2 regions of the Kribbella sp. NPDC051586 genome follow, and region 1 is predicted to be linked to the other one. Evidence: riboswitches for the same ligand, from Rfam matches in the RefSeq annotation. Region 1 holds a riboswitch; the other holds the start of a gene.
The links. A riboswitch is a leader RNA that binds a small molecule or an ion and turns the genes downstream of it on or off. The one in region 1 is predicted to bind FMN.
Positions count from the first base shown of each region.

Region 1 (14,753 bases):
GCGACGAACTACGGCCAGCAGTCGTCCCGCGACACGACCAGCAACCAGTTCCCGCAGGCCGTCGTCGTCCCGGACGAGAACGGCGATGCCGGCCCGGACAACTGCAAGGACACCACCAAGGCCCCGTTCGTCCCGCCGCCGGCCCCGGCGACCCGCACCACCCCGCCGCCGACCGCGGCCCCGACACCCACTCCGACACCGACCCAGACCCCAACGCAAAAGCCGACGCAGAAGCCGACCGTGAAGCCGAGTGCCAAGCCATCCGGCCCCAGCCCCACCGTCCACCCGACGCGCTAGCGCATGCCCGCAGCGGCGACTCGGCGGTACGTGTAGCCGAGTCGCCGATAGACCGCGATCGCCGCCGCGTTGTCGCCGTCGACCATCAACGCGACCCGTCCGTGGCGCTTGACCAGCTCAGCCGTCACAAACCCGCACACCTGCCGCGACAATCCCTTGCCGCGAGCAACAAAATGCGTCGCCACCCCCGCCAGGAACCCGACCTCCGGCGAACTCCACGCATCCGCCGCGATACTCAGCAGCTCACCGCGATCCCCGCGCAGCGCGGCCCACCGCCGTACGCCGGGATGCCCGGGCCACGCGTACGACTTGGGCGATGCCTCGACCAGCAATGCCTCCACGCCGGCGTCCCCGTCGAGCCAGGCCGCCGTCGTGGTGACGTCCGGCACCTCAGCCGCATCCATCCACCCGAACGAGGCCGAGAACACCAACCCCGGCACGCGCTCCGACAGCCCTCGTACCAGCTCCTCGTCCCCGAACGGCCGGTACGTCGGACCCACCTCGCACAGTACGTCTCGCACCAGCGGCGCCGCGTCCTCCACCGGACCGGTCACCGCGAGCCGATCGTGCTTGGACACGTCCGGCGACGCGACGGCGACCGCATCCCCCGAGCACCACGCCCGCACCCCACCGGCGAACCCCTGCGCGGCCCACTCGACGACCGGGTCGCCCCCGCTCACCAGCGAAAGGTCAGCCGGTGTCCTGATCTCCTGCACATACCAAACCGTATGTCATGCCGTGGTGAGCACCGCCGGGTTGGGGAGGATTATCTCCCGATTCGGGTACAAGATCTTCCCCAACCAGCAGTTCCGCGAAGCGGAGGGCGGGTGTGGCTTTATGGGGTGGTTGCTCGTTGGATGGCGTAGGGGACCAGGTGGCGGTAACCGCGGACCGAGACCCGGCGGAGGCGATGGAGGTCGTACGCCGGGTGGCCGTCCAGGGCCGCGGCCAGTTCGCGGTCGGCCAGCACGCGGCCGGGTTTGCACTCGGTGGTGAGGCGGGCGGCCAGGTTCACGACTTCGCCGTACACGTCGCCGAGGCGAATCAGGATCGTGCCGTACGCGAGCCCGATGCGCAGTTCCGGCAGCTCCTCGTCCGCGTTCACAGTGTCCTGGAGCGCCAGCGCGACCGCGGCGCCTTGCGCGGCGGTGTCGGCGACGAACAGGACCTCGTCACCCATCGACTTGATCACCCGACCGCCGTTGAGCGCGACCACGTCGGCGGCCATGCCCTCGAACCGCTCGATCAGCTCCCCGAGCTCGGCCTCGGACAGCCGGCGGGTCAAGCGCGTGTAGCTGACGATGTCCGCGAACCCGACCGCCCGCACTCCCCGCGCCAGTTCGTCGGACCCGGCCACTGCTCGCCCGGCCGCCGCAGCGAGGTGCCGGCGCCAGACGTAGGTCTGCAACCGCTCCATCGCCGGCAGCAGCAGTCCCGCGACCTCGATCGCCTCGTCGGCCGACAGCTTCGACCCGCCGAGGAAGTCCAGGAACATCGCCGACTGCCACGACGCCAGCCGCGACTGCGTCTGCCCGAGCTTGCGCGCCAGCGACGACTCCATCTCTGGCTCGATGAACTGGTCGTCCTCGAGCGCCGCGACCAGCCGCAGCGCCTCGACGTCGTCGTCGGTGAACGCCACCTCGTCGTCCGGGACGGTCGCGAACCCGAGCGCATGCCACATCCGCTCGGCCCGCTGGATCGAGATCCCGGCCCGCTCCGACACCTGCACCCGGGTGAACTTGCGCTCCCCGCCCAGCAACGTCCGCTCGAACTCCCGGGTCAGCCCGGACAGATCCGGCGCACCGTGGTCAGTGGCCACCGCGGCGCTCGGCGATGGTGGCGTCGATGGCGTCGCGGAAGGCGGGCAGCCGACGGGTCAGGTCGTCGAACTTCTCCCGGGTGAAGTGCAGCAGCTGCAGCCGCGACTTCGCCGTGACGGTTGCCGTCCGCAACGTGTTCTTCCGGACCGCGACCTCGCCGGCGATGTCACCCGGGCCGAGTACGGCGATCTCCTGGCCCTTCTCCCGGACCGCCGCGGTGCCGCTGAGGATCAGGTACGCCGCGTCCGGCGGCGTCTGCTCCAGGATCAGCGACCAGCCGGCCGGCACCGACACTTCCTCGCCGGCCCGGAAGATGTCCCTGATGTCCCGTCCGGACAGGTCCGCGAACAGCGGGAGATCCCGCGGGGACGTCCTACCCAGTGCCACGTCGATCCTCCTCGTCGGCCCCGTCTGGCGTTCCGCCGATGTTTCCAGTCAGTAACTCTAACGGCTTGTCGACGCCATGGTCACTCGAAGGTCCGAAACACGCAGAAACTCCGGTACTTCGGCCGCCGGGTCATCGGTTGCCCACCGCACATACCCGTCCGGCCGGACCAGAATCCGCGCCGCCGGAAGATCTCCACCCTCGAACAGCACGAACCGCCCATCACGAAGGCGCTCAGACACCGTCGCACCGTCCGCCAGCGTCAGATCCGGCATCCGCCGCCCCACCAACGGATGCTCCCCGCCTGCATACGCAAGCCCGATCCCCGAGATCACGCCGGCCAGCCGCCGATTCGCCTCCGGTACGCCGAGCAGGTCGACGAACGTCTCGCGCAGACACGCGACATCCTCGTCCGGCACCATCAGCACACCTTGCGCCCGCGTGTTCGCGAGTACGGCACTCCCGGCCGGGTGCCGTTCGTCGTGGTAGCTGTCCAGCAGGGCATCGCCGGCGTCGCCCCGCACGACCGCGCCGAGCTTCCACCCGAGGTTGAACGCGTCCTGCAGCCCGAGGTTCATCCCCTGACCACCCGTCGGCGAGTGAATGTGCGCCGCATCGCCTGCCACGAAGACTCGGCCGGCACGGTACCGGTCGGCCTGCCGGGACGCGTCGGTGAAGCGCGATCCGTACCGGAGTTCACGCAGTACGACGTCCTCGCCGTACCAAGCCCGCAGCGCGGCGGCGACCTCCTCGGGGGTGACCGGCTGATCCTTCGGCAGGTTTTGTTGCTCCGGGCCCGTGAACAGCGCACGGTGTACGCCGTTCTCCAGCGGCACCACCGTCATCACCGCCCCGTCCCGCGGCACCAGCGACGGCAACTCCCAGCCCGGCTCGACACCGGACATGACGACATCGGCAACCACCGCGCTGAACCGGCCGTCGCGTCCGGGGAAGTCGATCCCGGCCAGCTTCCGCACCGCGCTCCGCGCCCCGTCGCACCCGACGATCCACCCCGCCCGGATCGCCGTACCGTCCATGAACGACGCCTCGACGCCGGCCGGGTCCTGCCGGAGGCCGGTCAGCTCGAGACCACGGCGTACGACGATGCCCTGCACAACCAAGTGGTCCTCGAGCAGGTGCTCGATCCGTCGCTGCGGGATCCCCAGCTGGTAAGGGAATCTGGTGTCGAGCGCGGTGTAGTCGAGCGGGACCGGCAGACCGGCGAAATGCCCGGCCGGCAACCGTGGAGCCTCGGTGATCAGCGATCCGAGGAGACCGCGGGAGTGCAGGATCTCGACGGACCGCGGCTGCAGCGTCAATGCCTTCGACTGTCCTGGCCGCTCGGCGGCCTTGTCCACAAGCACGACGTTCGCTCCGGCGAGGACCAACTCCGCCGCCAGCAGGAGCCCGGTAGGCCCCGCGCCGACGACCACTACGTCGTTCATGCGAGCAGATCGTTCTTGCGCGAGTAGATCATCATGAACCCGTACAGCAGGGCGAACAGCACGATCCACTGGATCGTCGTCACGCCGGGGACCGCGTCGAGCGGCAGCGCGTACGCGATCACGACTCGGACGACCGCGTCGAAGACGAGACCGACACCCCAGACGACCGTGATCAGGCGGATGCCTTGCCGGAACCGCGGCTCGTGGTCCCAGCGGCTCACCCAGACCTCGCCGCCGCCCTTGCCCCGCTTGGCTTCCGCGATGCCGCGGCCGACGGCCAGCAGCAGAGGTTTGCCGAGGGCAACGGTTCCGAGCATCCACAGGCCACACAGCGCGGTGATCACGCCGTCCTTGGCGAGCAGCATCCGCGGGCTGTGCACCGCCAGCGACGCGATCGTGCCGACCGCGAGCGCGACGATCATGAACACGGCCATCCAGTCGATCGTCCGGCCGCGGACGATCGAGTACGCCGTCCGCACGACCGGGATCACCGATCCGGCCAGGGTCGCGCCGACGACGCCGACACCGGACTGGCGCAGGCCGTAGAAGATCAGCAGCGGCACGACCAGGTCGATCAGGACCGGCGCCAGCACTGCTCCCCAGCGCGCCTTGGGCTTGGCTTCCGTCGTCACTGTCATCACCGCTCCACTCGGGTCGCTCGGTCGAACGTCTCGATCAGCTCCCGCGCACAGCCCGCAGGATCGGCCCCGCCGACCAGGCGGCCGGCCACGGCGTCGATGGCGGCGCGCAGCGTGACCGCCATCAGCAGGCAGTCGAAGCGCCGGAACACGCCGGCCTGCCGGCCCGCCTCGAACAGCGCGACCAGGCGGGTAACCGCGCTGTCGGCCTCCTCGGACGGCACCTGGGCGCCACCGAAGACGATCTGCTGGACCGCGCGGACATGGTCCGGCCGGGCCGCGATGAACTCGACGTTCGACCGGATGTACGCGGCGAGCTTTCCCGGCAGCTCGTCGGCAGCCTCGATCGCCGGCCGCATCGCCTCCGCCGCGTCGGTGGTCACCCGGCGGAGGACCTCCGCCAGCAGCTCGTCCTTGGTGCTGAAGTGGTACGAGATCAGCCGCTTGCTGCTCAGCCCGGCGACCTCGCAGATCGCGTCGTACGAGGTCGCCGCGTACCCGCGCTTCGCGAGCACGGAGATCGTCGCCGCGACGATCTGGTCGCGGCGAGCCGCCGTACTCCGGGCGCGGTCCGTGCTCTGGTTTATCCGCATGAGTAAAAGTTACCCAGTCGGATAAAAGTCCGTCAAGTGCGCGCCGAGATCAAGAGGATCGGCGGGCGGCGACGGTGGATGGCGAGATGGGGGCAGGTCGCTACCTGGTCCGAAGTTGGGAGCGGTTCGTCCAGGGATTCCAGGCGGAAGCCGTGACGGCGGAGGGTGGCGACGATCGAGCCGATCGTGCGGTGATACTTCACCACCCCGGCGACGAACCAGGTCCGCTCCCGCCGCCCCTCATCCGCGTAGTTGTCGACCAGACAGTCAGCAGCGACCACCGGCGCCGTCATCATCGGATGCTCCACCGAGAACACGAATGCTCCACCCGACGCGAGCCATCCCGCGACCCGCGCGACCAGCGCAACGAAGTCCTCGACGTAGTGCAGCGCCATGCTGCTCACGACGAGGTCCGCGGAGCCGTGCGGCAGGTCGAAGGCGGCGACATCTGCGCGCTCGTACCGAACGCGGGGATGCCGGACCGCGGCCGCAAGCATCTGCTCCGAGGCGTCGACAGCAAGCACCTCAGCAGCTCCCGCGGCCGCCAGCCGAACGGCCAGCCCGCCTTCGCCACACCCCAGATCGACCACCCGAGCACCTGCAATCGGCAGAGCTGCGAGCACGGCGTCCATCGCGGGGATCTCCAGGGCATCGTTGATGCCCTGGCCGGTGCGGCGCAGTTGCCGGTAGCCCTCCAGGAACTGAGGGTTGTCGTACAGGCTCACAGCCAGCGCTCCAGATCGTGGATGTCGACCATCGGCAACTCCCACCGCAGCGCGAACTGCTCGAGGTCGGCCGCGCCCGCCATCACCCCGTCGGCTCGCATCACTTCGCAACACACGCCGACCGGCGCCAACCCCGCCGCAACGCACAACGCGACCGTCGCCTCGGTGTGCCCTTGACGCTCGTCGAGCAACCCAGGCCGCGCGGCCAGCGGGAACACATGCCCAGGTCGCAGGAAGTCCTCCGGTACGGCGTCCGCCGACGCCAGCCGGCGAATCGTCGCCGCCCGATCGGCCGCCGACACCCCGGTCCCGTCCGACGACGCGAGATCGACCGGAACGTGCATCGCCGTACCCTGCCGGTCACCACCGCCGGGGATCGGTCCGATCTCCAACCGCTCCAGTACGTCGGCCGCGCACGGGACCGTCGTGTGCCCACAAGCCTGTGTGAGCAGGAATCTCATCGCCTCCGGCCGGAACCGCTCACCCGCGAAGACCACGTCGCCTTCGCCCTCAGCCGTCGGATCCCAGACGACCACCCCGCCACCGGCCGCGATCTGCGCAACCACCTTCTGTACGCCGGCCTCGCCGCTGAGCTGACCCGCCCACGGCAGCTGTGCGACCGCTCGCTGCAACTCCGGCCCGTGTCCCTCACGCGCCATCCGGACGAGCAGATCGCTCTCGAGGTTGACCCGATCGCCGGCGACCAGCGTGCCGAGCTTGGTCTTCGCCAGTGTGGTCGGCACCAGTACGACCGAGAACCGGTCCTTCAGCACTTCCGCGACCGTGATGCTCACACCATCGATCGCAACCGACGTCTTCGCCACCAACCGGGCAAGGAGTCGCTCCGGCGGCTTGATCCAGACCCGATGACCGGCCGGTTCCACGTCGACGCGCAGCACCTTGCCGACAGCCTCGACATGCCCCTGGACCAGATGCCCGTCGATCCGGTCCCCGATCGCAACCGGCAGTTCGACGTGCAGCGTCGTACCGCCGGTGACCCGGTCGAACGTCGTACGGCGGCGGGTCTCGTCCGTCACGACGACCCTGATCTCCCCGGGCGGACCCGACTCCGCGGTGAATCTGATCCCGTCGAGGCAGACCGCGCCACCCGGCGCCACCACGACGTCCGACCTGACCAGCAACAGGTCGCCGGAAACCTCGGCGACGGTGCCTACATTCTCGATTCGTCCTGTGAACATGCTTCGCTCTCCGCCATTCGTTCATGGCCAGGGACATTGAGTCCGAGCTGAAGCGGGGTATCACCGCGTGGCCCCGGTCACACCGGGTCACTCCGCCTCCCGGCAGAGCCGACGGGCCTGGACTCACGTCCAACCGTCACACCGTGGAATCGCACCAATCGGCAGTAAACCACAGACGGGTCAGAGCACGTCCAGGAGATTGTTGCCCCGGGAGGTACGACTGACGAGGACTTGGCGACCATGGCGGTCACGGGTGATCAGCCCGGCGCGGGTCAGTACGTCGCAGTGGCGTGAGGCGGCTGCCGGCGTGACGCCCAACTCGGCGGCGATCGCGCCGACGGTCAGCGCGCAGCCCAACATCCGCAGCACCCGTGCACGCGGTCCGCCGAGCACGACGTCGAGCGGATCCTCGACCGATCGGACCGGACTCACATCGGGGAACCCCCGGAGCGGGTAGGCGATCGAGATGACGTCCGGCTCCATCCCGTTGACGAACAGTTGGTCCGGGGCGCCGATGCTCGGTACCAGGGCCAGCCGGCGTCCGGCGTACGGGATCAACTGGCTGCCGTCGATACAGAAGCTGTCGTCGGTGAAGGTCAGCCGTGAGCTGATCGTGTTCAGGGCATCGGGCAGGCGATCGCGGACGGCGGCCATACCGACACGTTCGGCCTCGGCGTCGAAGGCCGGCCGGAGCAGTCGCCACCGGGGTTCGAGAGCTCGCCAGCACAGGTCGCTCAACTCGGCATAGGCGCGGAGCCAGTTCTCGGGATCCCGGGCTGCCGTCCGCCAGACCGCCGAGTCGCCGCCGAGCGTCTCGATCTCGTCGAGGAACAGCTGTGGCGAGTACTCGCGCATGGCCGCCACCTGGTCCGGCACGGACACGTCCGACGGCGGGATGAGCGGGACCACCACATCGGGAACGCCACCGTTCTGTCCCGGCCGGAGCGGTCGCAGCAGTGGCTCGTACTCAGCTCGCGCGACGATCCGCCGCAGCGGTTGCAGGACGTGGCGGGACGAGTACGGGCCGCGGTGGCCGAGGGCTTCGCGCAGCGCCAGGAACACCGACTGCTGCGGCGACTGGACCAACACGACCTGCGGCTGCGCCATGACTCCTCCCTCGACACAACACGCTAACGACCAGTCGGCTCATCGTTGACGGATCCGTCAAAAGATTGTTGGCCAATCCACCGGAAGGCCACCATCGGAACCACCAACGCCCTTCCCACCAAGGAGAAAGTCGATGACCAGCAAGGACATCTAGGTTCCGGTACGGCGTCGGCGGCGCGGTCGGGTCGTTCGCCGGCGCACGGGGCGGCGCGGGCCTACCAGGCGGGGGCCCGCGAGCCGGTCTTCGAGGCGGCGGGCTTCGCGGCGGATCGGTTGGGCGAGGTACTCGCCGAGGATCAGGCCGGAGGCAAGTGCGACGCCGATGGCGACCGCGGTACCGAGGCTGACGATGCCGATCAGGTTGCCGAGGCCCATCAGCTCGTAGAGGCCCTTGTAGATCGTGAGTCCCGGCAGCAGCGGGATCGAGCCGGCGACGACCACAACCAGGGGCGGTACGCCGACGCGACGCCCGACGGAGTAGCTGCCCAGCCCGACGACGCACGCCGCCGCGGCGGTGGCCCAGGCCGGCCCGAACGACGCGCGGATCATCAACGTGAAGACCAGCGAGCCCAGCGCGCCCATCACCGCGACCGGCAGTAGAGCGCGGAGAGGTGCGTACGTCGCGTAGGCGAACGCGACCGCCATCACCGCACCCGACAAGACCATGACCGGCAGATTCCCGAGCTGGATCGTCTCGGCCTCGATGCCGACGTGCAGCCCGAACTTCAGTCCCAGCGCGAGCCCGAGCGAGACCCCCGCGATGATCCCGCCGGTGAGCAGCATCGCTTCGAGACTCCGGGCCGCCGCGGTCACGTAGTACCCGGTGATCGCGTCCTGGACGGCACCGGTGAGGGCGATCCCGGCCAGCAGCATGATGATGCCGGCGGCAACGACCAGGGACGGCTTCACCGGTGCGTGCACGGCGTACAGGATCAGCGCGACCGCGGTCGCGACGAAGGCGCCGGCGACCTGCTGGTAGAACGCGGGCAGCCGCTGCCGGTTGAACCAGCGGTTGCTCACGTCGATCACGATCGCGGTCAGCACCGCCACCATCGTGATCAGCCAGCCGCCGCCGAGCAGCAGCGTCGCGCCGCCGGCCATCACACCCCAGGCGAGTACGGCGCTCCACCGCGGGTACGGCGGACCCGCCGACGTCAGCCGGGCCAGCTCACGCGAGGCGTCCTCGCGGGTCACGTCGCCGCGGGCGAACCGGCGTACCAGGCTGTCCACGTCGGTCAGCCGGGAGAAGTCCTGGGACCGGTAGCGGACCAGCCGGATGTGCGTCTCGGGCGCGACGTCCGGCGCGGCCTGGTACGAGACCGCCATCGAGGTGAACGTGATGTCCACCTCGCACCCGCGCAGCCCGCCCGCCGCCGTCACCCCGAGGATCGTCGCGGTCGCGTCCGCCGTCCCCGCGCCGCTGGATAGCAGCACCTCACCGACCCGCAACGCCAGGTCGATGGTCGCGTAGACCTCCCGCTGCTCGTCAGGCTCCATCGAGAAGGCGATGGGCCATCGCGAGGTCGGTGATGAGGATGTTGACCCAGCCGCCGAGCATCGCGGCGCGGATCGCGGAGTACTTGCGGTCGCCGCCGGCGACGCCGATCCGGCGCGGCACCGCCAGCAGTTCCTTCGCGGTCACCCCGATGACCCGCTGGTCGAACGTCGAGCGCACAAGCTTTCCCTCTTCGTCGAAGAACCGGAAACACACGTCCCCGACGGCGCCGAGCCGGCGTAGCTCGTCCTGGTCGGCCTCCGCGACCGCGTTCCCACTGCGCTGCAGCAGCGGCGAAGGCTCGAGGCTGCCGATCCCGACCAGGGCGTCGGTGAGTTGTCCCCACGTGCCCAGAACGTCGCGAACCGACACGTCGTTCATCATCGCCCGCCGCACGCTGGGCGTCCCGACCAGACCGGGAGCGGGCAGGTAGACCGGCATCCCGCCGGTCAGCTCGGCGAACCGCGCGGTCAGCCGGGTGGCCTGCATCTGCACGGCGGCGTCCCCCAGGCCGCCGACGATCTGGACCACCTTGTCCACCACCGGCACGCTCTTGCGCGGCATCCGGTCGACCGCGCTGATCAGCGTCTCGCTCCACGACGAGATCCCGACCACGTGCCCACCGGTGAGCGTCATGTCGAGGTACGCCGCCGCGCCGGATCCGAGCGCCGGGAGTACGTCGTCCCCCACTCCGAGCGTGTCGACGACCACCGCGTCGCGCAACCCGTACCGGCCCTGCAGCTCGTCCTCGAGGTCGCTGTGGACGCCGCTCGGCATGGTCACCACGGTGTGCACGATGCCGACCTCGACGGCCTGCTTGAGCATCCGGGACACCCGCGCCTGGGACAGGTTCAGCTCGGCGGCGATCTGCGGCTGGCGGATGCCCTTCTCGTGGTACATCCGCGCCACCTTCGCGAGCAGCCGCAGCTCGTCCAGCCCCGGCTGGCGCACCGCGCGGTTCGCGTTCACCTCGACCCCCTCGCAACGTTCAGGAATACGGACTATAGGTCAGGCACGGCCGAGACAGAGGTAGACGCGTGGCGCTCCACCGGGGTCGGGGATCGGGGCGTTCCATGCGTCCCGCTTGCCGGTTGCGACGATCGAGCCGTCGCGGGGATCCACGATCGTGTACGCCAACGGGACGGTGTCGTCGAAGACCATCACCGGTCCGCCGTGCTCGCGGTACACGATCAGCATCCCGTCCGCGCCGCTCAGCGCCCGCCCGGAGATCACCCGGGTCCAGTCCGGCACCATGTCGGCGGTCGGCAGGCCCGCCAGGATCTTCCCGAGCATGCCGACGTACGTCGACCCCTCGAAGCCGATCGCCTCGTGCCAGCCCGCGCTGGGAGCCAGGAAGAACTCGGAGTGCCCCGGCTCCTCCGGATGCAGCCGCCACTGCCACAGACTGCCCGCGCCGTAGACGACGCCCATCGTCCCGCCCGCGCACAGGTTGCTCCACGCCTCGTGACCCTGCCACCAGCCTTCAGCGACGCCGGTCCGGCCGGTGTGCTCGTACGTCGGCTCGCCGTTCGCGACTGCCTTCACCGGCTCGTTCCGCCACATGTCGGCGACCCGGTCGGGAACGTGCTCGCCGGTGTGCCCGGTCTGGCACCACTGGAAGTCCAGCCAGTCGGCGTCCTGGTGAGCGTGCGCCCGGATGTGCGGACGGTAGTGGATGCCCGTCGGCTGCGCGTAGCAGTCGGCCGCGTGTACCTCGGCACCTCCGACCGCGGTCTGCGGCTCGTCTCCGGAGCCGTCCCCGCCGACGAGGTAGATGGCCGGCTGAGCGCCGTACCGTGCGACGAGATAGCGGCAGTACGTCGCGTACTCCTCCGGCGGGACGACTGTGCCCGCAACGTTCAGGCCTTTCCAGCCGAAGCCCTGGAAGACCGGCTGCAGGACCGGGACGAGGCCGTGGTCGACCAGGATGTCGAGCAGCTTGTCGAGGTACTGGAAGTACTCGACGTTCATCCGGTTGAGGTGGCCGTCGGGCAGGTCCTCGAAGCCGACGCCGAAGCCCTCGTCCTGGGAGCGGTCGCGGGGGCCGACCGCGCGCATGTCCGGTTGCACCGACATCAGCAGTACTGCGTTGAAGCCCTTGGCCTGCCGGTCGGCGGCGTACTCGCGGACCTGCTCGGGCGTGGCCCGCCACGGAAGCGCCCACGCGGTGTCGGCGACCAGTATCGCCGGCGTCCCGTCGGCGTGAATCAGGCTGCGCCCGCCAGGCGACATCCGCCAGAACCCGTGCCGGTAGAACGGGTTGGCCTCGTCCGCCGGCGCAGCCGAGACCTCGAGCTCACCGACGGCGGACCCGCTCGTCCAGCGCCAGCGCCCCGCCTCCGGCGGGGCGAAACGGACCCGCCAGGTCTGCCCACCGTCCCAGAACGCCGGCCGCCGCAGGCGGCGGCCGGACTCGTGCTCGAAGTCCACCCAGACCTCGGTGCCGGACTCCTCGCCGGTCAGCGTGAGTTCGGTCGAGCGCCAGACGGATGAGATGGACATGACACTCCAAGGGTGCTCTTAGCCGTTAAGCTGAGGATGAAAGACACACGTGCTCTGGGGTCGGTGAAATTCCGAGCCGGCGGTGACAGTCCGCGACCCGTGACTTCGCGAGAAGAAGCGGTTGACCCGGTGGAACTCCGGGACCGACGGTTAAAGTCCGGATGGGAAGACGCACGTGGCAGCTTCACGTTTCCTGCGCGAAAACAGGAGGCGTGAGGTTTGTCGTTGCCCCGGAGTGCTGTCGGAGCACTGCCGAGAGGACAACGACCGTGAACACCATCACCAGTCCAGGCACCAGCCCGGGCACCAGCCTGGACACCATCGAACGCGCCGTCGCCGAGATCGCCGCCGGACGGCCGGTCGTGGTCGTCGACGACGAGGACCGTGAGAACGAGGGCGACCTCACCTTCGCCGCGAGCCTCGCCACGCCCGAGTTGATGGCGCTGCTCGTCCGTCACACCAGCGGATATGTCTGCGCACCCGCTGCGGCGGAGCTCCTGGATCGGCTCGAGCTCCCGTTGATGGTCCCGAACAACCAGGACAGCCTGCGGACGGCGTACACGATCTCCGTGGACGCGGCGACCGGTGTCGGCACCGGCATCTCCGCGGCCGACCGGGCGCGGACCGTCCGGGTGCTGGCCGACCCGGCGGCGCAGCCCGCGGACCTGATCCGGCCCGGTCACATCCTGCCGTTGCGCGCCGTCGACGGCGGAGTCCGGCAGCGGCCCGGTCACACCGAAGCCACGGTCGAGCTCGTCCGCCTGGCCGGCCTGCCGCCGGTCGGTGTGATCGGCGAACTCATGAACGACGACGGCACGCTGATGACTGGCGCGGACCTGCGCGCGTTCGCCGACGCTCATGACTTCGCAATGATCTCGATCGCAGACCTGGTCACTTACCTGTCATGACGAGCTTGCGGGCGGCGTCGGTGATGCCCTCGGGGGACAGGCCGTACCGGTCCAGGAGGTAGCCGGCGGACCCCGTGGGCGCGAACTCGGGGAACCCCAGGATCGTCACCCGCGCCGGATGGTGCTGGACGACGGTCTCCGCGACAGCGCCACCGAGACCGCCGCTGGACACGGCCTCCTCGGCGGTCACGATGCCGGCCGTCTCCCGCGCAGCCGCGACCACGGCGTCGGTGTCCAGCGGCTTCACCGTCGGCATCGACACCACGCGGGCCGAGATCCCCTCCTCGGCCAGTCGCTCGGCCGCGGCCAGCGCCCGCCACAGCACGGTTCCGTTGCTGATCACCGTGACGTCGTTCCCCTCCCGGACCGTGATCGCCTTGCCGAGCTGGAACTCGTAGTCCTCCGAGTACACCTTCGGCACGCTCATCCGGCTGACCCGGATGAACACCGGGCCCTCCGACGCCGCCGCCCAGCGCAGGGCGGCCGCGGTCTCGATCGGATCCGCCGGGACGATGATCTTCATGTTGTCGATCGCCCGCAGCCAGGCGATGTCCTCGACCGAATGGTGCGTCGGCCCGAGTTCGCCGTACGCCACGCCGGGGCTCATGCCGCAGAGCTTCACGTTGGTGTTCGAGTAGGCGACGTCGGCCTTGATCTGCTCGAGCGCGCGAGCGGTGAGGAAGCAGGACGCCGCCGAGACGAACGGGATCCGGCCCCCGTTGGCCAGCCCGGACGCGACGCCGACCATGTCCTGCTCGGCGATGCCGACGTTGATCAGCCGGTCCGGGAACGCCTTCCGGAAACTGTTCAGCTTGCTGGAGCCGACCGAGTCGTTGACCACCCCAACGATCCGGTGATCGGCCTCGGCCAGCTGGGCCAGCGTCTCGACGTACGCGTCCCGGCAGTCGTACCGCGGCTGGTCCGCGATCGAGGGTCTGTCGGTGACGGTCATGAGAGCTCCTTCAGGGCCTGCTGGTACTCAGCGGCATCGGGGACGCGGTGGTGCCAGGCGACGTTGTTGCTCATGAACGAGATCGGGTGCCCCTTGTGCGTGTGGGCGATCACGAAGGTCGGCTTGCCCGGCCGGAACGGTACGGCGGACAGCACGTCGAGCAGTTCGCCGTGGTCGTGCCCGTTCACCTCGACGACCGCGAACCCGAACGCGGCCGCCTTCTCCGGCAACGGGTCGAGGTCGTTGGTCTCCTTGGTGGTCGCGCCCTGCTGCAGCCGGTTCCGGTCGACGATCAGGGTCAGCCGGTCCAGCTGGTACTGCGAGGCCGCCATCATCGCCTCCCAGTTCGAGCCCTCCTGCAACTCGCCGTCGCCGACGAGCACGTACGTACGACGCATCGAGACGTCGAGCTTGGCCGAGAGAGCGTGCCCGACCGCGATCGGCAGACCGTGACCGAGCGGACCGGTGTTGGCCTCGACGCCGGCCACCTTGGTCCGGTTCGGGTGACCGTTCAGCGCGGACAGCGGCTTGAGGAACGTGGCGAGCTGTTCGACCGGCAGGAATCCGAAGGTGGCGAGCGTGGTGTAGAGCGCGCCGGCGACATGGCCCTTGCTCAGGATGAAGCGGTCCCGCTCGGCGTGGTTCACCGTGGCCGGCGAGATGTCGAGCACAGCGCCGTACAGCGTG
Region 1 is NZ_JBITDF010000001.1:1,705,832-1,720,584, reverse strand. It holds gene ACIA58_RS08590 (HAAS signaling domain-containing protein) at 1-297, shown strand, start outside; gene ACIA58_RS08585 (GNAT family N-acetyltransferase) at 294-1,013, opposite strand; gene ACIA58_RS08580 (adenylate/guanylate cyclase domain-containing protein) at 1,133-2,116, opposite strand; gene ACIA58_RS08575 (cyclic nucleotide-binding domain-containing protein) at 2,106-2,504, opposite strand; gene ACIA58_RS08570 (FAD-dependent monooxygenase) at 2,562-3,947, opposite strand; gene ACIA58_RS08565 (VC0807 family protein) at 3,944-4,585, opposite strand; gene ACIA58_RS08560 (TetR/AcrR family transcriptional regulator) at 4,585-5,178, opposite strand; gene ACIA58_RS08555 (class I SAM-dependent methyltransferase) at 5,211-5,903, opposite strand; gene ACIA58_RS08550 (3,4-dihydroxy-2-butanone-4-phosphate synthase) at 5,900-7,102, opposite strand; gene ACIA58_RS08545 (ArsR/SmtB family transcription factor) at 7,283-8,209, opposite strand; gene ACIA58_RS08540 (threonine/serine exporter ThrE family protein) at 8,360-9,706, opposite strand; gene ACIA58_RS08535 (sugar-binding transcriptional regulator) at 9,696-10,673, opposite strand; gene ACIA58_RS08530 (DUF4038 domain-containing protein) at 10,713-12,206, opposite strand; FMN riboswitch at 12,252-12,385, shown strand; gene ribB (3,4-dihydroxy-2-butanone-4-phosphate synthase) at 12,476-13,114, shown strand; gene ACIA58_RS08520 (transketolase family protein) at 13,098-14,066, opposite strand; gene ACIA58_RS08515 (transketolase) at 14,063-14,753, opposite strand, start outside.

Region 2 (14,753 bases), on a different contig from region 1:
CCAGGCCCCCGAACAGCTGGCGGGCGCGGACCCCGACCCCCGCCAGGACCTGTACGCCGTCGGCGCCGTCACAGTCGAACTCCTCACCGGCGAACGACCCGGCACAGACGGCAAGCTCCCCGACCTCGACGGAGCTCTGCGGGACTTCGTCCGCCATCTGACGGCAAGGAATCCGTCCGACCGACCCGAGTCCGCCGCCTCCGCCGGCCGACTCCTGGCCGCAACCGGCGCCATACCCCCGCCGGGAACTGATCCGTGGGCCCAGAACCCCGACGCCCCCGAGGTCTTCGATCAACTCCCACCCCTCCCACCGGCCTGGACCCCCACGGGCCCGCAACCCCACCACCACACAGCACCACCCACCACCCCACCCCCCACCGACCGCTACCCACAACCACCCAACCGCGCCGACGCGGCTACACCGGTCGTCGCGCACGGCGGTGCGGCCACGCCAGCACCGGCCCAGGACGGCGCAACCATGTCTGCACCCGGGCAGGGTGCGGCGGCTGTGCCAGCCTCCGGACATGGTGGTGCGGCTGCGCCGGCACACGCGGAGGGCGGTGCGGCTATTCCGGCACCGGAGCAGGACGCGGCGGCTAGGTCTGCGTCCGCGCAGGGCGGTGCGGCTGTGCCGGCGCGGGGAGGTTCGGCTGGGCCGGGTGGTGCGTCTAGGTCGGCATCCAGGCACGGTGCTGAGGCTGCTCCGGCACATGGGCAGGGTGGTGGGGCTGCGTCGGCATCCGAGCACGGTGGTGTGGCTGCGTCGGCACTCGGTCACGGTGGTGCACCCGGGCAGGGTGCGGCTAGGCCGCCATCCGGGCAGGGTGGTACGGCTGCGCTGGCACCCGCGCGGGGAGGTGCGGGTACGTCTGCATCCGCGCACGGTGGTGCGGGTGCATCGGCGCCCGGGCACGGTGGTGCGGCTGCGCCGGCGCCCGCGCGAGGCGGTGGAGTCGCGCCGGTGGCCGCGTCTGGCGGGCCGCAGGACTCGGTGCCGGTTGAGCGCGGCGGCGACGCTACGGCTCCGGCGGCTCCCAAACACCGGCGGGGGTTGTGGGTGGTTGCGGGGGTCTGTTTTGTGGGGGCGGTTGCGTTGTTGGGGAGTGCGGCCTGGTTGCTGTTTCGGTGAGAGGAAATTCACCGGGCGGGTGGGGTTCGGCGTGAAATAATGACGGTGATGGGTTCGACACTTGTCACTGGGGCGAAGGGTGACCGGCTGCGCCTGATGGTCGGCGCGCTCGCGGTCACGACGACGGTCGGGTACGGCGTACTGATCTACGCGTTCAGCGCCCTGCTGGGGCCGATGAGCGCCGAGCTCTCCATCTCCACCACCACTACGGTCGGCGCGTCGACCACCGCGGTACTGGTGAGCGGTCTGATGTCGATCCCGATCGGTCGTCGGCTGGATGTGCGCGGCGGGCGCGGACTGATGTCCAGCGGCTCGGTGCTTGCCACGGTCGCTGTGCTCGGGTGGTCGCAGGTGCAGAACGTCGTGCAGTTGTACGCCGTGTTTGCCGTGATCGGTGTCGCCTGCGCGATGGTGTTGTATCCACCGGCGTTCGCGGTCGTGGTCGCCGTCGCGGAACCAGCCAAGCGGACCAACTCCATCCTCACGATCACGCTCGTCGGTGGGTTGGCCAGTTCGATCTTCCTGCCGCTCACCGGGTACCTCGCCCACGCTCACGGCTGGCGTACCGCGTTGATGATCCTGGCCGGCACCCTCGCCGCGATCACAGTCCCCCTCCACCTCCTCGCCGTACACCCCGGCCCCCCACGCCCGGCCGACAGCCCAGCCGCCAGCACCGGCCGCAGCACCGGCCCCAGCGCGGATCGCAACGCGCGTCCCAGCGCGGACCAGAGCGCAGACCAGAGCGTGGGCCGCGGCGTGGGTCCCAGCGCGGACCAGAGCGCGGATCGCAGCGTGGACCGCGGCGCCCGTCCCAGCGCGGACCAGAGCGCGGATCGCAGCGTGGACCGCGGCGCCCGTCCCAGCGCGGACCAGAGCGCAGGCCCCGGCGTGGGCCGCAGCTCAGGCGGCAGCACAGACCTCGGTGTGAGGCAGGTTGGGTCGCCGAGCAGGGTGCTTCGGGATCCTGGGTTTTGGGTGCTTGCTGGTGCGTTCGTCGTGCACAGTGCTGCGCTGGCGGCGGTCTCGGTCCACCTGGTGCTGTACCTGGTCAGTCTCGGGCATCCGCCGGCGCGGGCGGCGAGTTTGGCGGGGCTGCTCGGTCTGTTGTCGGTGACCGGCCGGTTGGTGACGAGCGTGTCCGCGCGGTGGTTGCCGATGGCGACGATCACCTCGCTGATCTTGTTCGTCCAGGCGATCGCGATCGCCCTGCTGCCGGCCGTCGGACGTCACGTCGGGGGAGCGATCGGGTGTCTGGTGCTGTTCGGGCTCGGGTTCGGGGTGTCGTCGATCGCGACGCCGGCGATTCTGCTCGACCGGTACGGCGCGAGCGGGTTCGGCACGATCGCCGGGATGCTGGGTACGCCGACCACGATCGCGAAGGCGCTCGGGCCGCTCGGCGGCGCGGGGCTGGCCGATGGATTCGGGTACCGGCCGCTCATCCTGGCCGTCGCGGTGGCGTGTGCCGTGGCCGCCGTCGGCCTGGCCTTCACCCGGCGGATCGCGCCGAGCCGGCAGGAGGGGCAGGAACGGACCACGATGTGACCCAGGTCGTGGTGTGGCTTGCGGGGAGAGGCATACTTGAACTACGAGTGAACCCACTCGCGTGCTCCGGGGTCGGTGTAATTCCGAGCCGGCGGTGACAGTCCGCGACCCGGTCGCTGCGGTTTGGCGATCGGTTGACCTGGTGGAATTCCGGGACCGACGGTGAAAGTCCGGATGGGAGGCGCACGCGGTCGGCGGGTGTGCTCTGTTGTCCGGTCGGCAGGGCGTGCGCGAGGTGGCGTACGGCGAAGCCCGGATGGCGGAGCGTGGTCGCCGGTCGTCACGAGACCCCGGTAGTGCGTCCGTGACGACGAGGGACCGAGCAGTGAGTAACGCTTCGCCGATTGATGTCGCGTGGATGCGGCGTGCGGTCGAACTGGCCGCGAAAGGTGTCGGCAGCACCCATCCGAACCCGGTGGTCGGCTGTGTCGTGACCGGCCCGGACGGCCATCCGGTCGGCGAGGGCTTCCATGCCGTTGCCGGTGGCCCGCATGCCGAGGTCGAAGCGCTCCGGATGGCCGGAGAGCGCGCCCGCGGCGGTACGGCGTACGTCACGCTGGAGCCCTGCAACCACACCGGCCGGACCGGCCCGTGCGCGGATGCGCTGATCGAGGCCGGGGTCGCGCGGGTCGTGTACGCCGTACCGGACCCGAATCGCACCGCGGCGGGCGGCGCCGAGAAGCTGACCAGCAAGAACATCGAGGTCGTCGAGGGCGTCCTTCGGGACGAGGCCGAGGCGGTCAACTACGTCTGGCTGCACAGTGTCCGGGCCGGTCGCCCGTTCGTCACCTGGAAGTTCGCGACCACGCTCGACGGTCGCTCCGCGGCGCCGGACCGGTCGAGCAAGTGGATCACCGGCCCGATCGCGCGCGCCGACGTACATCGGCATCGCGCAGAGTGCGACGCGATTGCCGTCGGCACCCAGACCGTGCTGGACGACGACCCTGAGCTGACGGTCCGCGACGAGAACGACGTACCGGCGGCGCGGCAGCCGCTCCGTGTCGTCGTCGGAGACCGGGAGGTCCCACCGGCCGCGCGGGTCCGCAACGACCGCGCGGAGACGTTGCTGCTGCCGACCCATGATCCCGCCGAGGTGCTCCGGCAGCTGGACGACCGGCAGATCCGGCACCTCTGGCTCGAAGGCGGTCCGACGCTGGCCGCCGCGTTCCTGCGCGCCGGCCTGGTCGACCAGATCGTCGCGTACGTCGCCCCGGCCGTGCTCGGCTCCGGGTTCGCCGCGGTCGGCGACCTCGGCGCGGAATCGATCGACCACCTGCGGCGGTTCAAGCTAGCGGACGTCAGCCGCCTCGGTGACGACGTCCGGCTGACCCTGGTCCCTCTGGGAGGAAAGTAGATGTTCACCGGCATCATCGAAGAACTCGGCACGGTCGAGTCCCTGGACCTGCTCGACGGCGACGCGGCTCGGTTGACGATCCGCGGGCCGAAGGTGACGGAGGACGCCGGTCACGGCGACTCGATCGCGGTCAACGGCTGCTGCCTGACGGTGGTCGAGCATGGCGACGGCGTGTTCACCGCGGACGTGATGCGCGAGACACTGCAGCGCACCAGCCTGGGCGGCCTCGACAAGGGCTCGTCGGTCAACCTGGAGCGTGCCGTCACCGCACACGCGCGGCTAGGCGGTCACATCGTGCAGGGGCACGTCGACGGCACCGGCACGATCGCCTCGCGCAGCCCCGGTGAGCACTGGGAAGACGTCCGGGTCGAGACGACGCCCGAGATCCTCAAGTACGTCGCCGAGAAGGGCTCGATCGCGGTCGACGGGGTCTCGCTGACCGTGACCGATGTCGACGACGCGTCCGGGACGTTCGGGATCAGCCTGATCCCGACCACGCTGGAGCTGACCGTGCTCGGGCGGAACAAAGTGGGCGACACCGTCAACCTCGAGGTCGACGTGATCGCGAAGTACGTCGAGAGACTAATTGCTGGAGGCAACAAGTGAACCCGATCGACTGGCTGTTGCACTCCCAGGTGACGATCGCCGGCTCGCCGGTGCTGGTTCGGGAGATCGTCGGCAACGTGTTCGGTCTGGCCAGTGCGCTGTTCGGCATGCGCCGGCTGGTCGCCGCGTGGCCGGTCGGCATCGTCGGCAACGTGCTGCTGTTCACGGTCTTCGTCGGCGGGATCTTCGACACGCCGCAGGACAAGGACCTGTGGGGCCAGGCCGGCCGGCAGGTGTTCTTCGCACTGATCAGCCTGTACGGGTGGTACCGCTGGTACCAGACCCGTCACGGCGGTTCCGCTTCGGCGGTCCAGCCCAAGTGGGCGACGGCGAGGCAACGACTCGAACTGCTCGGCATCGGCGTCGTGATCTACGCGATCGCGTACTTCGTGCTGAAGGCACTCGGCTCGTGGGGACCGCAGTGGGACGCGTGGATCCTGACCGGGTCGATCCTGGCGACGTACGGGATGGCGCGCGGGTTCGTCGAGTTCTGGCTGATCTGGGTCGCGGTCGACGTGGTCGGCGTACCGCTGCTGGTGCAGGCGAAGTTCTATCCGTCGGCGTCGATGTACGTCGTGTACGGACTGTTCTGCATCATCGGATTCGCGTCGTGGTGGAAGATCCAGAACCAGGAGCGGGTTGCTCCGCCGGAACCAGTGGTGGTGGGCTGACATGGGTAACGTCTTGAAACTCGACACGATCGAGCATGCGATCGACGAGATCCGCGCCGGGCGACCGGTGATCGTGGTCGACGACGAGGACCGCGAGAACGAGGGCGACCTGATCTTCGCCGCGTCCAAGGCGACGCCGGAGCTGCTGGCGTTCCTGATCCGGTACAGCTCGGGTGTGGTGTGCGTGCCGATGGAGGGCAGCGAGCTCGACCGGCTCGGGATCCCGTTGATGACGCCGCACAACCGCGAGCGGATGCGGACGGCGTACACGATCTCGGTCGATGCGCGGGACGGGATCAGTACCGGCATCTCGGCGGCCGACCGGGCCCGGACGATCCGGGTGCTGACCGATTCCGCCTCGGAGTCGTACGACCTGGTGCAGCCGGGGCATGTGTTCCCGCTGCGCGGCCGGGAGGGCGGCGTACTCGTGCGGCCCGGGCACACCGAGGCATCGATCGACCTGGCGCGGCTGGCTGGATTGACGCCGGCCGCGGTGATCTCCGAGATGGTGAACGACGACGGGACGATGAAGCGCGGTGCCGAGCTGCGGGCGTTCGCGGACGAGCACGGGCTGGTGCTGGTGTCGATCGACGACCTGATCCGGTACCGGCGTCGTACGGAGTCGCAGATCCAGCGGGTCGCGACCACCACGTTGCCGACGCAGTACGGCGATTTCATTGCCCACGGCTACCGGAACACGGTGGACGGCTCGGAGCAGCTGGCGTTGGTACGCGGCCCGATCGGTGATGGGCCGACGTTGGTGCGGTTGCATTCGGAGTGCTTGACCGGAGACGTGTTCGGTTCGTTGCGGTGCGACTGCGGGCCGCAGCTGGACGAGGCGATGCGGCAGGTCGCTGCCGAGGGCGGCGTGGTGGTTTACCTGCGCGGTCATGAGGGGCGCGGGATCGGGTTGCTGCACAAGCTGCAGGCATACGAGCTGCAGGACGCGGGCCGCGACACGGTCGACGCGAACCTGGATCTCGGGCTGCCGGCCGATGCTCGTGACTATGGCACCGGGGCGCAGATCCTGGCCGACCTCGGGGTGACGTCCGTGCGGCTGCTGACCAACAATCCCGACAAGCTCGCGGGGGTTCAGGGGTACGGCATCGACGTCGTGGAGCGCCGCGGCATCTCCATCGATCCGACCGAGCACAACCTGCGGTACCTGCGGACGAAGCGCGACCGGATGGGTCACCACCTGCCGGGCGGCGTACTCACGGAAGAGAACGGAGCCGGCTGATGTCGGGCAGTGGAGCACCAACCATCGAGGTCCCTCGCGTCGACGGCGCCCGCGTCGCGGTTGTCGCGGCCCAATGGCACCCGAAAGTCACGGACGCTCTGGTCGCCGGGGCGATCCGGGCGCTGGACGACTCCGGGATCAGCGACTACACGGTCATCCGGGTGCCGGGGTCGTTCGAGCTTCCGGTTGCGTCGTTGCATGCGGCCAAGGCCGGGTACGACGCGGTGGTCGCGCTGGGCGTGGTGATCCGGGGGGACACGCCGCACTTCGAGTACGTCTGCCAGGCGGCGACCGAGGGTTTGATGCAGGTCGGCGTGACGACCGGGATCCCCGTCGGCTTCGGCTTACTCACCTGCGACAACGACCCCCAGGCTCTGGACCGAGCCGGCCTCCCCGACAGCCGAGAAGACAAGGGCTACGAAGCAACCCAAGCCGCCCTCTCCACCCTCGCCGCCGTCAGACAACTGAGCTAGCCCCACGCGTCTCCGGGCGACCGGTCGTCTGGTGAACCTCGGACACCCGGTGGGGGCCTGGCACATGGCATGACCTGTCCAAGGCCCCCATCGCCTGTTCAAGGTCAGACGAATCGCTCGCATGGCAAGCACCAGGGAGCGCTGATCACTCCACCCGCGTGTGGTTCATGTGCCAGTTGGTGGTCCAGGACTTGCCGCCGTCGGTGGAGAAGGACTGTTCCCAAGCGGCCTTGTCGGTGCCTCGGGTCCAGAGGAAGCGGACGTCGATCGGTTGGCCGTTGAGGTCGTCGGGGCCCTCGAAGATGCCGGTGTCGCCGCTGAAGGAGCCGATGACGGGCGTCTCCAGGTGGCCGCGTTCGCTGTTGATCCAGTGGATGGACCACGTGTGGGTCGTCGGGTCGTACAGCCGGAACGTCGCGCCACGGAAGCCTTCCGTCGGGTACCAGCCCTCGTCGACGCTGATGGCCCCGTCGAAGTACGTTGTGGCTTGTAGTTCGGCGTCGAACTCGTGCCACTCGAAGGGCTCGCCGAGCACCGGGCGACGCCGGAGGTTGTGGAACGACCACCGCCCGACGAGGAAGTCGAAGTCGTCGGTGACCTTCGGTACGTCGAGCGGCGGCGGAGGATCGGAGCGGCGGGTGAAGTCCATGATCCAGTTGGTTTCCCAGGTCTTGCCGCCGTCGCTGGAGTACGCCTGCTCCCAGTGCGCGGTCTCCTCGGTGATGTCCGACCACTCGTAGCTGCACAGGATCGGGAACCCGTCGAGCGAGTCCTCACCGACGAGCCGGCACGAAGTACCGTCGGCCGACCAGCCGCCGTGCACAGGTGGGTAAAGCTTCATCGTCCGGCTGTCGACCCACCAGATACTCCAGCGGCGAGCCGCCGGGTCGAACACGCGCAGCGAGAGCCCGTACGAGCCCTTCGTCGGGAAGCGCATCTCGTCGATGCTGATCTGCCCGTCGAAGTACGTGTGCGCCGTCGTGGTGCCGTCGTACTCGAGCCACTCGTCGCAACCGGCGAAGGCTTGTTTCAGGGTCCGGTGGTGGACGTCGAAGTACCCGTTGAGGAAGTCGAAGTCGCCGGTGGCTTTGGTCCAGGTCGTCGTGGTCTCCATGCAGCCAAGCGTCCCGGGCATACCTGACAGTCCATGGCAGTGTTCACGGCTAACCTGGTGAGCATGCGTTCGAGCCGGCTGTTGTCGATCCTGTTGTTGCTGCAGACGCGCCGGCAGTTGACCGCGCGTGAGCTCGCGGACGAGCTCGAGGTGTCGCTCCGCACGATCTATCGCGACGTCGAGGCGCTCGCGGCGGCCGGGGTTCCGGTGTACGCCGACCAGGGGCGCGCCGGTGGATATCGGCTCGTCGAGGGGTACCGCACCAAGCTCACCGGGCTGACCGAGCAGGAGGCGGCCGCACTCTTCCTGGTCGGCATGCCGGGCGCGGCGGCGGCGCTCGGGCTGACCGCGGAGACGAGTGCGGCCGAGCTCAAACTGCTCGCCGCCCTCGCGCCCGACCAGCGGGACCGCGCCGGCCGGCTCAAGAACCGCTTCCACCTCGACCTGCCGGCCTGGTACCAGGACGCCGAGGACTCCCCGCATCTGTCGGCCGTCGCCGACGCGGTCCTGCACGACCGCAAGATCCGCGTGCTGTACCGCCGCTGGGAGGAGCCCCGCGAGGTCGAGCGCGTCCTGGAGCCGCACGGCCTGGTCCTGAAGAACGGTGCCTGGTACGTCGTGGCCGCCACCGCGAATGGACTGCGCACGTACCGCGTCTCGAACATCCTCGAACTGACGCCGACCGACGACATCTTCGAGCGCGACCCGGACTTCAATCTGATGCGGTTCTGGCAGAACCACCTCGAAGGCTTCGACCGCGTCCGGTACACCGCCGAGGCCGTCGTACGGGTCTCGGCAGCGCTGGCCGCGAGGATCTACGACATCTCGTTCCCGGGCCTGGTCAAGGCGGTGGCGGCCGCCGAGCCGGCGGCCGACGGGAGTGTCGTGGTGACGATCCCGATCGAGTCGATCACCAACGCGGCGGCGTCGCTGAGCCGGTTCGGTGCCGCGGTGGAGGTGCTCGAGCCGGCCGAACTGCGCACCGAACTCGCGGACCTCGGACGCGCCCTGCACGACCTCTACTCCTGACCCGGCCGGTGGCGCGCATCACGCCGATCTGATCTGTCGCATATCTTATGAATCTCGTACTATATGAGATCAATGGTAGTGCGAGGAGGCGTGGAATGAGGATCACGGTTTTCGGTGCGACCGGTGGAATCGGCGGTCACGTCGTACGGCAGGCGCTCGATGCGGGGCACAAGGTGACCGCCGTGGTGCGGACGTCGTCGACGTTCGAGGTGGACCATCCGTCGCTGGAGGTGGTTCGGGTGGCGGGTCTGGACGCGGCCGAGCCGCTGCGGGAGGCGCTCGACGGGAGCACGGCGGTGGTGTCCGGTGTGGGCGCCCGGAGCCGGAAGGACGGCCCGGTGGCGTCGCGGAGTACGCGATCGATGCTGACGGCAATGGAAGCGGCCGGGGTACGGCGGTTCGTCGCGGTCAGCGCCGCGCCGCTCGGACCGGTCCCGCCGGACGAGAGTTTCCTGAACCGGCGGGTGGTGTACCCGATGATCAACGCGTTCGCGGCCGACGTGTATGCGGATCTCCGGCTGATGGAGACCGCGATCATGAGCAGCGTCGCGGAGTGGACGATCGTGCGCCCGCCGAAGCTCAACAACAAACCGCTGACCGGGCGTTACCGCACCATGGTCGGCGGGACCGTGACGAAGGGGTACCTCGTTTCGCGGGCGGACGTGGCGCACTTGATGCTCGCGGTGCTCGACGACCCGGCGACCATCGATCAGCCGGTTGGGGTGTCGTACTGATGACGCGGTTCGTGCGGTCGGCGAGCCTGCTGTTCAGCGGGCTGTTCGCTGGGTTTCTGGTGTGCGTGCTCGTGCTGGAGAACTCGTTGCGCGGGTACGACGCGGCGGTCTACACGCAGACGCGGTTGGTGGAGCTGGACTCTCTGGACAAGTTGGCCTCGGCAACGTTGATCCCGGCGCTGATCACCACGGCGGTTCTGGTGGTCCGGGCCCGAGGCAACAATCGGCGGCTTGTGTTGGTGGCGTTGGTGTTGCTGGTGGTGGTGTTCGCCACGACGCTGGCGGTCAACCTGCCGATCAACTCGGACCAGGCTGCGTGGTCCGTGCAGAACCCCCCGTCCGACTGGGCGAGCGTCCGCGATGGGTGGCAGGTCGCGCATGCGATCCGTACTGCGGCGGCTGTGGTCGCCTTCGGTCTGCTGATCGTCGCCGGCCAGCGAAAGTCGGTTGGTCGGAGCGGGCGGCTTGGAAATGCCGCAGTACAGGCAGGTGTGCGGTGACTAGGTGAGGTTGCGGATGAGGTCGTGGGGTACGGCGTGGGCGGTGTGGCCGTGATGCCCGGTGGTGGTTCGCGCCATGGTGAGGGAGTTGAGGAGCGCTTCCTCGACTGACTCGGTGACTGCTTGGAACGGGCCGCGGAGGTCGCGGTCCGCGTAGTCCGGTGCGCGGTTCGTGGTGAAGGCGATCGCGTAGTCGCCGCTCCCGGGCGCGAAGTCGGAACCGACCCGCCCCATCGCGAACACCGCTCGCCGCGCCAGCCGCCCCAGTTGGCGGGAGTCGAGCGGCAGATCAGTCGCCACCACGATCATGCAACTGTTGCCATCCGCATCGACAGGCGCTGCGGGAATCGGCCGCCCCAACACAGTGAGCACCCCGGAGAAGTTCGCCTGCACCAAGACCCCAACCGTCTTCCCGGCGAGGGTGCGGGAGGCGGTGCCTATGCCGGCCTTGTAGCCGAGGGCGGTGGTGCCGGTGCCGGCGCCGGCGCAGCCTTCGGTGGGGAGGGCAGGGGAGGCCGAGTCCAGGGCGGCGTGGACGTGGGCGGGGGTGATGGGACGGCGGCGGATGTCGGAGAGGTAGGAGTCGTTGGTTTCGCCGACGATCGGGTTCAGGCTGGTGGCCTTGGGATCGCGGTCGAGGAGCCAGGTCAGCAGGGCGTCGGCGACGCGGAACGTACTCAGCGTGCCGGTGAGCAGGACCGGGGTCTCGATCACGCCGAGTTCGTCGACCTGCGTGGTGCCGATGAGCTTACCGTACCCGTTGCCGACCGCAACGGCCGCCGGAAGCGTCCCGGCATACTCGTCTGGGACGATCGCGGTGACCCCGGTGTGCAGGCCGTCGCCGGTGAGGGTGGTCTGACCGACGCGGACCCCGGGGACGTCGGTGATCGCGTTCAGCGGACCGGTGGGCAGGGTGCCGACGACGACGCCGAGCTCGCGGACTCTCCGGGGATTCTGCATACGGCTATCGTCGGCCACATGCTCCAGCACCTCGCCGGCCGGGTCTGGCTCTACCCGCACGACCCGGACCCCGACGCGATCCGCCCGTCCGTCGCCGTCATCGCGGACGAAGAGGGATCCGTCCTCGTCGACGCCGGCAACAGCCCGGACCAGGCCCGAGCGATCCAAGCGGCGATAGAAGCTGCCGGACTGCCCGCGCCGAAGTGGCTCGTCTACACGCACCACCACTGGGACCACACCTGGGGCGCCTCAGCCTGGGACGACGTCACCGTCATCGCCCACGCGTCAGCGGCCCAAATCCTCACCAACGAAGCGGAAAAGCCGTGGAGCCACCGTTACCTCCACGACCAGGTCGACGCCAACCCCAAACTCGGCCCGAGCTTCCGCGCCCGCGCGCTCGCCGTACCCGACTGGTCCGAGTTCCGGATCGTGCTCCCCGACCAGACCTTCGACGAGACCCTCACACTCCCGACCGGCGTCGTACTGCGTCACGTCGGCGGCAACCACGCCCCGGACTCGCTGATCGTCGTCGCGGACGGTGTCGCGCTGCTCGGCGACGCGTTCTATCCGCCGCCGTACCACCTCCGCACGCCCGACGACACCATCGACTACGCCATGGTCAAGCGGCTGCTGTCCGAGCAGCACGACTGGTACGTCGACGCGCACTCGGCGCCGCGGACGAGATCAGCCGCGCTCGCTGGGGCCTAGTGGCGACCGATCCCCGACGAACCACAGGTGACCGAACGGATCCAGGAACGACCCCTGCCGGTGCGTACCCCACGGCACCTCGTGGTCGCGGACCGGGTCGAAGCTCCCGTCCGCGCCTGCCTCGACGGCACGCTGGACGAAACCGTCCGGATCGTCCACGAACACCTCGACCCGGACCGTCGGAGCGCCGGTCGAAGTAGGCGTTCTCCAGATGTTGTTCCCCGGCTCGCCCAGGAACACCGGGGCGCCGCCGACGCTGAGGCCGATCACGCTGCCCAGGTTCCACAGCTCGACCGCGCCGAGCGCCCGCGCGTACCAGGCCGCGGCGGCCGGAGCGTCGGACACCGCGAGCATCACCGAGATCTGCGTCGGCTCCTCCATGGCTCCAGTATCCGGTCCGCCCACCGGACCTGGATAGCTGGGCCGGGAGCCGGACCCCGTAGGCTTGGCGCGCGATGAAGAGTTTTGAGGAGCTGTTTGCCGAGCTGGGTGAGAAGGCGGCGACGCGGCCGGAGGGTTCCGGGACCGTGGCGGCGCTGGATGCCGGCGTGCACGCGATCGGCAAGAAGCTGGTCGAAGAGGCCGCCGAGTCATGGATGGCAGCGGAGTACGAGGGCAAGGAGCGCGCCGCGGAGGAGCTGTCACAGCTCATCTACCACGCTCAGGTGATGATGCATGCCCTCGGCCTGGACCTCGACGACGTGTACCGACATCTGTAGGAGCGCATCCACAGATCACCGGTTCACAACCCCAGAAAGGGCAGTCGCCATGCTGCGCGTCGCAGTACCGAACAAGGGCTCGCTGAGCGAAGCCGCCACCGAGATGCTCGTCGAGGCCGGCTACAAACAGCGCCGGACCACCAAGGACCTCACCCTCACCGACTCGGCCAACGAGGTCGAGTTCTACTACCTCCGTCCCCGTGACATCGCCGTGTACGTCGGCGAGGGCACCCTCGACGTCGGCATCTCCGGCCGGGACCTGGTGCTCGACTCGCACGCCGACGCGGACGTGATCATGGGCCTCGGGTTCGGATCGTCCACGTTCCGGTTCGCCGGGCGCCCCGGGGTCGCGGACTCGATCAAGGACCTGGCCGGGAAACGCATCGCCACGTCGTACGCCGGGGTCCTCCAGGACCACCTGGCCGAGAACGGCGTCGACGCCTCCGTGGTCCGCCTGGACGGAGCCGTCGAGTCGGCCGTCCAGCTCGGTGTCGCCGACGTGATCGCCGATGTGGTGGAGACCGGTACGACGCTGCGCCAGGCCGGACTCGAGGTGTTCGGGGAGCCGATCCTGAAGTCCGAGGCGGTACTGATCAAGCGGCACGGCGTCGAGAGCCCGCCGAACGGCATCCAGCAGCTGGTCCGCCGGCTCGAGGGCGTCCTGATCGCGCGCAACTACGTGATGATGGACTACGACATCCGCGCCGAAGCCGTCGACGCTGCGACCTCGGTCGCACCCGGCCTGGAGTCGCCGACGATCTCCCCGCTGCACCGGCAGGGCTGGGTCGCCGTCCGGGTGATGGTGCAGCGCGCCGAGGCGCAGCGCCTGATGGACCAGCTGTGGGAGGTGGGCGCCCGTGCCATCCTCACCACAGACATCCACGCCTGCCGGATCTGAAATGTCCGCCGACAGGCTCTTCACCTTCCATCCGCGGATTCTCGCGCTGATGGCCGGGGTGATGGGCCTGTCGCTGCTGGCGGTGTTCGGGGTGATCTGGATCCGGCTGCCGGCCGACGCCAAGGACTCGTTCAGCTGGTTCCAGCGGATCACGTTGCTGGTGTTCTTCGGGGCCGTGTTCTGGATCCTGTACCGGATGACGACGCTGCGGGTCACGGCGTACGCCGACGGGCTGCGGGTCCGGAACGTGTTCAAGACGTACACACTGAGCTGGTCGGAGATCAGCGGCCTGCGGTTCCGGCCGGGCGACGCGTGGCTCCAGCTGTTCGATGCCGATGGCAACCGGATCGGCATCCTCGCGGTCCAGGCCGCGGAGGGATCCCGGGCGAGCCGCGCCGCGAAGGAGCTCGCGGCGGTGGCTCGCGACCACGGCGCCGGAGCTAAACGGCCACCGCGAAGCTAGTCGTGTGGGACTCGCCGGGCTTCAGGACGACCAGGTCCTGACCGGTGACGAACGCGTCCGGCGGACACGTCATCGGCTCGACCGCGAGCGCCGTACGCCCGACCGCCTCGCCGGTGAACAGCTGCATCCAGGGCGTGTCACTGCTCAGCACCGACCGGGCGCCGCTGTCGGGATTGGTCAACGACACGGACCACGAGCCGCCGAGCCCGGTGAAAGCGTGGTCGATCGAGGTCGTCCCGATGACCCGGCCGCCGCTGAAGTCGTACGACGAACCGGCGACCGGCGTGAGACCCACGGGCTGCATGCGCTCCGCGGACACTTCCAGGCGGTCGGCTGCGGCGAACTCGAGGACGCACTCGTCGATGGGACGTCCGACGCTGAGATACGGATGTGCTCCATAGCCGTAGGGCGCTGACGTCCCACCGACGTTGGTAGCAGTGGCGGTGACGGTCAGGTGGTCGGTCAGGCGGTATTCGAGCCGGAGGTCGAGCTGGTGGGGGTAGCCGGGCTGGCCGTGGAGGCGGTGGCCGGCGACCAGCGCGGCGGGATCCGAGCCGTCGTCGACCCGGAGCCAGTTGGCCCAGCGGGTCAGACCGTGGATGGCGTTCGAGCG
Region 2 is NZ_JBITDF010000005.1:55,720-70,472, reverse strand. It holds gene ACIA58_RS33845 (protein kinase) at 1-1,129, shown strand, start outside; gene ACIA58_RS33840 (MFS transporter) at 1,178-2,671, shown strand; FMN riboswitch at 2,729-2,862, shown strand; gene ribD (bifunctional diaminohydroxyphosphoribosylaminopyrimidine deaminase/5-amino-6-(5-phosphoribosylamino)uracil reductase RibD) at 2,997-4,025, shown strand; gene ACIA58_RS33830 (riboflavin synthase) at 4,026-4,631, shown strand; gene pnuC (nicotinamide riboside transporter PnuC) at 4,628-5,302, shown strand; gene ACIA58_RS33820 (bifunctional 3,4-dihydroxy-2-butanone-4-phosphate synthase/GTP cyclohydrolase II) at 5,304-6,542, shown strand; gene ribH (6,7-dimethyl-8-ribityllumazine synthase) at 6,542-7,015, shown strand; gene ACIA58_RS33810 (hypothetical protein) at 7,161-8,129, opposite strand; gene ACIA58_RS33805 (helix-turn-helix transcriptional regulator) at 8,193-9,158, shown strand; gene ACIA58_RS33800 (NAD(P)-dependent oxidoreductase) at 9,254-9,892, shown strand; gene ACIA58_RS33795 (anthrone oxygenase family protein) at 9,892-10,392, shown strand; gene ACIA58_RS33790 (P1 family peptidase) at 10,393-11,352, opposite strand; gene ACIA58_RS33785 (MBL fold metallo-hydrolase) at 11,371-12,060, shown strand; gene ACIA58_RS33780 (VOC family protein) at 12,037-12,441, opposite strand; gene ACIA58_RS33775 (phosphoribosyl-ATP diphosphatase) at 12,516-12,779, shown strand; gene hisG (ATP phosphoribosyltransferase) at 12,829-13,677, shown strand; gene ACIA58_RS33765 (PH domain-containing protein) at 13,679-14,140, shown strand; gene ACIA58_RS33760 (aldose 1-epimerase family protein) at 14,118-14,753, opposite strand, start outside.
Region 2: another riboswitch for FMN. It lies ahead of ribD (bifunctional diaminohydroxyphosphoribosylaminopyrimidine deaminase/5-amino-6-(5-phosphoribosylamino)uracil reductase RibD); the one in region 1 lies ahead of ribB (3,4-dihydroxy-2-butanone-4-phosphate synthase).